One region of the Enterococcus montenegrensis genome, then DNA from elsewhere that is predicted to be linked to it. Evidence: riboswitches for the same ligand, from Rfam matches in the RefSeq annotation. Region 1 holds a riboswitch; the other holds the start of a gene.
The links. Region 1 has a riboswitch for S-adenosylmethionine ahead of metK (methionine adenosyltransferase). Riboswitches for the same ligand answer to the same signal wherever they lie in the genome.
Positions count from the first base shown of each region.

Region 1 (4,945 bases):
AAAAACCAAAGCCAATTTGTGTGTTGGGGCACCACGACCAAACAAACCGCCCCAAAAAGCGTTATGATTATTCCTCGAAGCAACACCCGTTTAACCGCAATCGTTGCCATCCAACGTCCTGCCAAAAACGAACCCACTAACCACAATAACGACAATGGTGCCAAAACAAGTCCGCCAATTCCAGCCGAAAGTCCCAGCACACCTTGCATCCACATCGGAATATAAACATCTACCCCAATTAAAAAGCCACTAGCTAGCGCTGCTACTAAGTTCACCACCACAAATAAAGGCTGTGTGAATAAGTGTAACGAGATAACGGGATCTTCTGCGCGCTTTTCTGCATAAACAAACAAAATCCCTGCTGCAACTGCTACAATTGCTAAAACAATAACTTTAACAGATAAACCTTCATCACCTAAAAACTGGAAAGCTAACAATAGTGCTAATAACAGACCCATTAAAGATAGACTACCAAAAATATCCATCTTCTTTTGCTGATACCTTACTTTTTCTTCTACCAAATAAAGCCAAATTAAAATAATCAAAATAATTCCAATTGGTACATTAATAAAGAAAATCCAGTGCCAACCGATGGTATCTACGATAATGCCACCAGCTAATGGACCGACTACCGAGGCAATTCCCCAGGCAGTACTGTTTAACCCCAGCACCTTCGCACGTTTTTCTTTATCATACAAATCACCAATAATCGTCAATGCTACTGGCATCATCGCGCCAGCTCCCATTCCTTGAATGGCTCTGGAAATAATCAACGTCAGCATAGTATTAGATAGACCACAAAGCGCCGAACCAATAATAAATAGTACGGTTCCTAAAATGAAAATTGGTTTACGACCGATTTTATCAGCTAATTTCCCATAAATCGGTGTTAACATGGCATTGGTTAATAAATAGATTGAAAAGACCCAGTTCATAATTTCAATGCCGTGTAATGAGCCGACGATTGTTGGCATAGCCGTCGTTACGATTGTTCCTTCCACCGCTGTCATAAATGTTGCCACAAAAACAGCAACCGTAACTAGCGTAACATTTGTTTCTTTTTTCATTTTTAACCTCCTCAACTAAACTTAAACTCTCTTTTTACAACAACTAGCAAAAAATTGCATTTAAATTTTCGTATCTCTTTTTTAAAAGCTATTTTCCTCAAAGAAAAGCCGCTATCACCTAAGCAATAGCGGCCAAAAAAATCAAGTAAACAATCAGTATTATGCGTTCACACTAGCTAGCAATGCGTCTACTTTATCCGTGTGTTCCCATGGTAAATCAACATCAGTCCGACCAAAATGGCCATAAGCTGCTGTCTGACGATAAATCGGACGACGCAAGTCCAACATCTCAATAATGCCAGCTGGACGTAAATCAAAGTTTTCACGAATTGCTTCAATTAATTTTTCATCACTGACAGTACCAGTTCCAAAAGTATTAATTGAAATCGAAACAGGTTGTGCTACACCGATTGCGTAAGCCAATTGTACTTCAACTTTGCTAGCAAGTTTAGCCGCCACAATATTTTTTGCAATATAACGAGCAGCATAACTAGCCGAACGGTCAACTTTAGTAGCATCTTTACCAGAAAAAGCACCGCCACCATGACGGGCATATCCCCCGTAAGTATCTACAATAATTTTACGACCTGTTAACCCGGCATCTCCTTGTGGCCCACCAATTACAAAGCGTCCTGTAGGATTGATAAAGTATTTTGTATCTTCATCTAATAATTCACTTGGGATAACTGGTTCAATAACTTTTTTAATCACATCTTTACGGATTGTCGCGTTGTCAGCAGCATCATCGTGCTGTGTGCTAATTACGACTGTATCGATTCGTTTAGCTTTACCAGCTTCATCATATTCTACCGTCACTTGCGACTTTGCATCAGGACGTAAATATTTAAGTTCACCATTTTTACGTAGCTCTGCTAAACGACGAACTAATTTATGACTTAATGAAATTGGCAATGGCATTAATTCTGGTGTTTCATCACAAGCAAAACCAAACATTAAACCTTGGTCGCCTGCTCCAATCTCATCAATCATCGCATCTTTATTATCGCGACTTTCCAAAGCGGCATCTACGCCTTGTGCAATATCAGGTGATTGTTCATCAATTGCTACTAAAACAGCAACTGTATCCCCATCAAAGCCAAATTTAGCGCGCGTATAGCCGATATCTTTAATCGTATTTCGAACGATTTTTTGAATATCTACATAAGCCGATGTCGAAATTTCACCAAACACTAAAACTAAACCCGTTGTTACTGAAGTTTCACATGCTACACGAGCAGTTGGATCCTTCGCTAAAATTGCATCCAAGATTGCATCACTGATTTGATCAGCCACCTTATCTGGATGTCCTTCAGAAACAGATTCTGAAGTAAATAAATGTCTTTCTGTCATGATGATTCCCCCTAATAATATTCGGTTACAAGGCATCTTCGCAGTGCGAATCCTCTCGGGAACTTGCAACGTTTGTAGTATAGCAGATTTAATCAGATAAAGCTCGCTTATTTTATTATATTTCCTAATAAAACAAAAAAAAGAAGATACACGACGTATCTTCTCATGATCCGTACGGGATTCGAACCCGTGTTACCGCCGTGAAAGGGCGGTGTCTTAACCGCTTGACCAACGGACCAATCATTAATGGGCCTAAATGGACTCGAACCATCGACCTCACGCTTATCAGGCGTGCGCTCTAACCAGCTGAGCTATAGGCCCATATAAAACTAAACAACTTTTTCAATGAAATACATTAAAAAAGAGATGGCGCGGGACAGAATCGAACTGCCGACACATGGAGCTTCAATCCATTGCTCTACCAACTGAGCTACCGAGCCAAAACGGTCCCGACGGGACTCGAACCCGCGATCTCCTGCGTGACAGGCAGGCGTGATAACCACTACACTACGGGACCAGGGTTTAGTTTTATAATTGCGGGAGCAGGATTTGAACCTACGACCTTCGGGTTATGAGCCCGACGAGCTACCAGACTGCTCCATCCCGCGATAATATAAGTTTTACTAACTCTCTACATAAATATAGAATTGTAGCAAAGGAGGATAAGGGATTCGAACCCTTGCACGGTTTTACCCGCCTGACGGTTTTCAAGACCGTTCCCTTCAGCCGGACTTGGGTAATCCTCCAAAAAAAAAAAAATGACCCGTACGGGATTCGAACCCGTGTTACCGCCGTGAAAGGGCGGTGTCTTAACCACTTGACCAACGGGCCAGCTAGAACGGAGAAGGAGGGATTTGAACCCTCGCGCCGGTTTCCCGACCTACACCCTTAGCAGGGGCGCCTCTTCAGCCACTTGAGTACTTCCCCAAAAACCAAAAATGTTTTGATTTTGTAATGGGCCTAAATGGACTCGAACCATCGACCTCACGCTTATCAGGCGTGCGCTCTAACCAGCTGAGCTATAGGCCCATATTTAAAAACTAAAAGCGGGTGACGAGAATCGAACTCGCGACAACAGCTTGGAAGGCTGTGGTTTTACCACTAAACTACACCCGCATGGCGGTCCCGACGGGACTCGAACCCGCGATCTCCTGCGTGACAGGCAGGCGTGATAACCACTACACTACGGGACCAGGATTTAGTTTTTAAAATTGCGGGAGCAGGATTTGAACCTACGACCTTCGGGTTATGAGCCCGACGAGCTACCAGACTGCTCCATCCCGCGATAATATAAGTTTTACTAACTCTCTACATAAATATAGAATTGTAGCAAAGGAGGATAAGGGATTCGAACCCTTGCACGGTTTTACCCGCCTGACGGTTTTCAAGACCGTTCCCTTCAGCCGGACTTGGGTAATCCTCCAAAAAAATCAAATCTACAATGCCACGGATGGACCTTGTAGGACTCGAACCTACGACCGGACGGTTATGAGCCGTCTGCTCTAACCAACTGAGCTAAAGGTCCAGGCTCTAAAAAATCGCGGCGGAGGGGATCGAACCCCCGACCTCCCGGGTATGAACCGGACGCTCTAGCCAGCTGAGCTACACCGCGAATAATCACTTTATTATTACTATTAAAATGATATGGAGCCTAGCGGGATCGAACCGCTGACCTCCTGCGTGCAAAGCAGGCGCTCTCCCAGCTGAGCTAAGGCCCCTTGTTTCTTTTAAATCGGGAAGACAGGATTCGAACCTGCGACCCCTTGGTCCCAAACCAAGTGCTCTACCAAGCTGAGCTACTTCCCGTTAAATTATTACTACGCGCCCAAGAGGAGTCGAACCCCTAACCTTTTGATCCGTAGTCAAACACTCTATCCAGTTGAGCTATGGGCGCATCTTTCTAATGCCGAGGACCGGAATCGAACCGGTACGGTGATCACTCACCGCAGGATTTTAAGTCCTGTGCGTCTGCCAGTTCCGCCACCCCGGCTTTTTTACTTTTTAAAGTAAAGCGGAAAACGGGGTTCGAACCCGCGACCCCCACCTTGGCAAGGTGGTGCTCTACCACTGAGCTATTTCCGCATGGTTTTGATGCCGGCTAAAGGACTTGAACCCTCGACCCTCTGATTACAAATCAGATGCTCTACCAACTGAGCTAAGCCGGCCTTTTATGCGGGTGAAGGGACTTGAACCCCCACGCCGTAAGGCGCCAGATCCTAAATCTGGTGCGTCTGCCAATTCCGCCACACCCGCATATTTCTTATGAGCCGTACAGGGCTCGAACCTGTGACCCTCTGATTAAAAGTCAGATGCTCTACCAACTGAGCTAACGGCTCATATGGGGGTTAACGGGTTCGAACCGCTGACCCTCTGCTTGTAAGGCAGATGCTCTCCCAGCTGAGCTAAACCCCCATAAGTTCGCGTGGCGACGTCCTACTCTCACAAAGGGAAACCCTTCACTACAATCGGCGCTAAGAAGCTTAACTTCTGTGTTCGGCATGGTTACAGGTGTATCCTTCTCGCTATCG
Region 1 is NZ_CP120467.1:2,513,768-2,518,712, forward strand. It holds gene P3T75_RS12070 (MDR family MFS transporter) at 1-1,067, opposite strand, end outside; gene metK (methionine adenosyltransferase) at 1,227-2,417, opposite strand; SMK box riboswitch at 2,415-2,491, opposite strand; tRNA gene P3T75_RS12080 (tRNA-Glu) at 2,584-2,655, opposite strand; tRNA gene P3T75_RS12085 (tRNA-Ile) at 2,665-2,738, opposite strand; tRNA gene P3T75_RS12090 (tRNA-Phe) at 2,785-2,857, opposite strand; tRNA gene P3T75_RS12095 (tRNA-Asp) at 2,862-2,934, opposite strand; tRNA gene P3T75_RS12100 (tRNA-Met) at 2,952-3,025, opposite strand; tRNA gene P3T75_RS12105 (tRNA-Ser) at 3,074-3,163, opposite strand; tRNA gene P3T75_RS12110 (tRNA-Glu) at 3,177-3,248, opposite strand; tRNA gene P3T75_RS12115 (tRNA-Ser) at 3,257-3,344, opposite strand; tRNA gene P3T75_RS12120 (tRNA-Ile) at 3,373-3,446, opposite strand; tRNA gene P3T75_RS12125 (tRNA-Gly) at 3,463-3,533, opposite strand; tRNA gene P3T75_RS12130 (tRNA-Asp) at 3,535-3,610, opposite strand; tRNA gene P3T75_RS12135 (tRNA-Met) at 3,629-3,702, opposite strand; tRNA gene P3T75_RS12140 (tRNA-Ser) at 3,751-3,840, opposite strand; tRNA gene P3T75_RS12145 (tRNA-Ile) at 3,869-3,942, opposite strand; tRNA gene P3T75_RS12150 (tRNA-Met) at 3,956-4,029, opposite strand; tRNA gene P3T75_RS12155 (tRNA-Ala) at 4,063-4,135, opposite strand; tRNA gene P3T75_RS12160 (tRNA-Pro) at 4,150-4,223, opposite strand; tRNA gene P3T75_RS12165 (tRNA-Arg) at 4,238-4,311, opposite strand; tRNA gene P3T75_RS12170 (tRNA-Leu) at 4,322-4,407, opposite strand; tRNA gene P3T75_RS12175 (tRNA-Gly) at 4,428-4,499, opposite strand; tRNA gene P3T75_RS12180 (tRNA-Thr) at 4,510-4,582, opposite strand; tRNA gene P3T75_RS12185 (tRNA-Leu) at 4,589-4,670, opposite strand; tRNA gene P3T75_RS12190 (tRNA-Lys) at 4,681-4,753, opposite strand; tRNA gene P3T75_RS12195 (tRNA-Val) at 4,757-4,829, opposite strand; rRNA gene rrf (5S ribosomal RNA) at 4,838-4,945, opposite strand, start outside.

Region 2 (4,945 bases), 340 kb from region 1:
ATGATATTCGCGGCAGCATCAACTGTTTTCAATATTTGGGGACCAAAAATCTTATCTAAAGCCATTACAGAACTTTTTAATGGCTTAATTAAAAAATATCAAGGTACCGGCGGCATCAACTTTGATAAAATCGGTCAAATTTTACTCTTCATGTTAGGTTTGTACTTAGTAGCTGCACTATTTGGTGTGATGCAAGGTTGGATTATGTCCACGGTCACGCAAAAAGTTACCTATCGTATGCGTAAAGAAATTTCTGAGAAAATCAACCGGATGCCAATGAATTACTTTGAAAGCCGGACAACTGGTGAAGTTTTATCCCGTATCACAAATGATGTGGATACGCTGGGACAATCTTTAAACCAATCGGTTACGCAGTTGATTACGTCAACTTTTACTATTATTGGTGTAATCATCATGATGTTATCGATCTCTGTTAAAATGACTGGTATCTCTATTTTGATCGTACCCATTTCGTTACTCCTAATTATGGTTGTCGTAAAATACTCACAAAAATATTTTGCTACGCAACAAAAATATTTAGGTAAAATTAATGGTCAAGTAGAAGAAACTGTCGGTGGTTACAATATTGTTCATCTATTTAACGATGAAGAAAATGCGTTGAATGAATTCAAAGAACAAAATGACATTCTTTTTAAATCTGCTTGGAAATCACAATTTCTTTCAGGTTTGATGCAACCGATTATGAACTTTGTTGGTAACTTAGGTTATGTTGCAGTCGCGATTATCGGGGGTATCTTGGCGTATAACGGTACAATTACCGTTGGGGATATTCAAGCGTTTATCCAATACGTTCGTAACTTGACACAACCTATTGCCCAATTGGCACAAGTTTCGAATATGCTGCAATCTATGGCAGCCGCAGCTGAACGTGTTTTTGAATTCTTAGGTGAAGAAGAAGAAGCACAAACAGTCGAAAATCCAGTGAAGATCGGTAAAGTTAAAGGTGAAGTGGACTTTGAACATGTACACTTTGGTTACACACCAGATAAAATCATCATTAACGATTTCAGCAGTCATGTTGATCCTGGGCAAACTGTTGCCATCGTTGGACCAACTGGTGCTGGTAAAACAACAATGGTCAAATTGTTGATGCGTTTTTACGATGTAAACTCAGGCGCCATTAAAATTGATGGGCATGATATTCGCGATTTCAATCGTGCCGACTTACGGGAAAATATCGGGATGGTCCTACAAGATACGTGGTTGTTTAAAGGAACCATTATGGACAACTTACGTTATGGGAACTTAGATGCAACAGATGAAGAAGTTTACGCAGCAGCAAAAGCAGCCCATGTTCATCACTTTATTGAAACATTGCCTGGTGGCTACAACATGGAGTTAAACGAAGAATCTTCTAACATCTCCCAAGGACAAAAACAATTGTTAACCATTGCCCGAGCAATCTTAGCCGATAAACCAATTTTGATTTTAGATGAAGCGACATCTTCTGTTGATACACGGACAGAAGTCTTAATTCAAAATGCTATGAACAATTTAATGGCCGGACGAACTTCCTTTGTTATCGCCCACCGCTTATCGACAATTAAAGATGCCGATAAAATTCTTTACATGCAAGATGGGGATATCAAAGAACAAGGTACCCACGAAGAATTATTAGCTAAAGGTGGCTACTACGCACAACTTTACAATTCTCAATTTGAAGAGTTGGCAGGCTAGATTAAAATTTATTTAGAAATACAATGACGCCCCACACTTAACTTAATTGTTTAAGTGTGGGACGTTTTTTTATGACAAGGATCGTTTAAATCAATTTTTCTAAAATGATTTATAAAACACGAAACAAAATTTAGCGTTAGTATAGTTAATCAGGAAAGTGATGACTAGAATAAAATAATCACGAAAGTTCAGAAAATAAGTCTACAAAATTATTTGGTATAATAAAACAGTACAAAATACTGATGAATAGAGAGAAAATATGAAGACTGCAATTGTTTACACGACAAAACAGGGGACGACAAAACAAGTTGCCACTCAACTTGCTGCAAAGATTCCTGATGCTGTTGCACTCCCTTTAAAAGGAACTGATTTCAATGAATTGAAAATGTATCAGACAATCATTATCGGCTCGCCTGTAACTGCCGGCATGATTAGTAAAGAAATGAAAACTTTTATGACAACCTATCAAGAAGAATTGAAACAATATAGACTGGGATTATTTCTTTGTGGGCTACAGCCAGAAAAGGCGACAGAAGTTTTTGAGCAAAATTTTCCTGCAGAATTATTACAACACGCCACTATAAAAACATTTGTGGGTGGTATTTATGATCCGAAACAATGTCCTTTTTTTAGTAGACTTATTATAAAAAAGGTAGCGGGATTAACCAATTACACTAATCTGCTTAAGCATGAAAAAATTGACGAATTAGCTAAGATATTTAGTTAAGTATGCAAACGAATATTGTTAAAAAAAATTTAAAAAATTCATGTTATACTGAACTCATCTATCACGAGAAGCTGAGAGAACAGGCTCTATGACGCTTCAGCAACCTGCTAAAAGCAAGGTGCTCCATCCTGCCCAAAGGAAAGATAGGAGGAATTTAAGATGAAAAAAAGATTTACAGGACAGTATGCAACGTATTTGAAAATTGTCGCACGTGGTGGTCCGAAGTGTTTTGCTGAAGCCATGGCTTTTCATCACCTTAAGGAAAAGTATCAGCATTTAACGATTGATCCCGCTGATATAGTTGCGATTAAAGAACAAATGGCAGAAGAAAAAGAAGAAGGAAAACGAGAACTTGAACAAATGAAGGCGAGGCTACTTCAACCGGAGAAAAGTGCTAACAATTTTCTCTCGAGTAATAACAGAACGCCAATTCCGCCAGAGCATTTGCCGGATAATGTAATTCCCTTTAGACCTAGAAAATAAACCAATCTATCAAAAAAGTTCAAAAAGACATGGAATTTAGTCTTTTTGAACTTTTTTATTTTCATCTTCAGTGACAACTTGTCGAATTAATGCCAATAATTCCTCCATAATTGGTGTTACGATACTGCTGTTGCGATGGATGAGAGAAATCAGAAATTGCGGCTGTGTTAAATCCGATAAGTCAATCGTTACTAAGTTATCATCAGGACTAACGGCAAGTTCAGCTAAAAAGCCGATTCCCATACCAGACTTAATCATACCTTTTAAGATATCCAAATCATCACTTTGATAAATAATTTTTGGATCTGTATTGCCACTTTGGCTTAAGCGAGCAAAGGCATGGTGGTGTACATATTGTTCACTTAGTAATAAAAATTTTTCGTCCCCTAAGTCAGCGAAAGCTACTGTTTTTTTTGTAGCTAGGGGGTGTGTTGGTGCAGCCACAATCTTGAATTTTTTCTTAGTTAAGATTTCGGTATTTAAAGAATCTTCATGAATGGCATCTAAAGAGCCGATTAAGCCAACATCCAGACGGCCTAATTTGATTTGGCGCAATAAGTTTTCAGAACCTTCTCGTTGAATAATGAGATGGGGAAGGATATCTGCTTGTAAAAGTTTCGGAGATAATTTTGGAAAATAATAATTGCCGATAATCGGTGGCAATCCCAAAGGCAATTTTTTTGCCGTGAAATGTGTCATCTCTTGTTTGGCAATTCGCAACTCCCGCAAAATACTATTTGCATGTAATAAAAATTGGCGACCGGCTGGGGTCAAGGTGATATTTTTGTGAGCCTGATTACGATTGACCAAACTGACATTTAGCTCAGTTTCTAAGCGTTTAACGGCATAAGTAATCGTTGGTTGGCTAACGTGGTAAAAGTCGGCTACTTTAGAATAATTTTTTTCTAAAGCTAGGCGTTGAAAGTATTCTAAGTCACGAATATTCATGATAAAGCCTCCTATTTGCTTGGAATGAATAGTTCTTGGTAGTCTTATCATATAAATTAAATTTATCATAACTGCAGCTTTTGACTATAGCAAGGAATAAGGATTAACCTTGTCATTGTCAACGAGGGATAACCGCAAAATTAAGAGGAGGCTTTCAAAATGAAAGGTATGGAAATTTTAAACAATCCATTTTTAAACAAAGGAACAGCTTTTACTAAAGTTGAACGTGAAAAATTAGGTTTAACTGGGATGCTGCCAAGTCGTATTCAAACGCTAGAAGAGCAAGCAGTTCAAACCTATGCACAATATTTAAGTAAACCTAGTGATTTGGAAAAACGGATTTTTCTAATGAACATTTTTAATACGAACCGCACATTGTTTTACAAATTGATGGGACAACATATCGTGGAATTTATGCCAATTGTTTACGATCCAACGGTGGCAGATTCAATTGAACAATACAATGAATTATTCGTTGAACCTCAAGATGCAGCTTTTTTATCGATTGATGCACCAGAAGATATCGAAGCAAGTTTAAAAAATGCAGCTGCAGGCCGCGATATTCGCTTAATCGTTGTAACGGATGCAGAAGGTATTTTGGGCATGGGAGATTGGGGTGTCAATGGTGTGGATATCGCCATTGGTAAATTAATGGTTTACACCGCCGCTGCAGGAATTGATCCAAGCCAAGTATTACCTGTTTCGTTAGATGCGGGAACAAATAATGAAAAATTGTTAAACGATCCTTTGTATCTTGGCAATAAACACCAACGGATTTATGGTGAAAAATATATGGATTTTGTTGATAAATTTGTTCAGGCCGCTACAAAATTATTTCCAGAACTATTGTTACACTGGGAAGATTTTGGCCGTAGCAATGCTGCCACAATTTTAGAAAAATACCAAGATAAAATCACAACCTTTAACGATGATATTCAAGGTACTGGTATTGTGGTTTTGGCAGGTGTTTTAGGAGCAATGAATATTTCCCAAGAAAAATTAAGCGATCAAATTTTTCTAACCTTTGGTGCTGGTACGGCCGGTGTTGGAATTGCCAACCAATTGTTAGATGAGCTAATGCGGGCAGGT
Region 2 is NZ_CP120467.1:2,178,356-2,183,300, reverse strand. It holds gene P3T75_RS10495 (ABC transporter ATP-binding protein) at 1-1,698, shown strand, start outside; gene P3T75_RS10490 (flavodoxin domain-containing protein) at 1,958-2,425, shown strand; SAM riboswitch class I at 2,481-2,575, shown strand; gene P3T75_RS10485 (hypothetical protein) at 2,585-2,908, shown strand; gene P3T75_RS10480 (LysR family transcriptional regulator) at 2,945-3,856, opposite strand; gene P3T75_RS10475 (malolactic enzyme) at 4,016-4,945, shown strand, end outside.
Region 2: it holds a riboswitch for S-adenosylmethionine, as region 1 does, so the genes downstream of both, P3T75_RS10485 (hypothetical protein) here and metK (methionine adenosyltransferase) in region 1, are expected to answer to the same signal.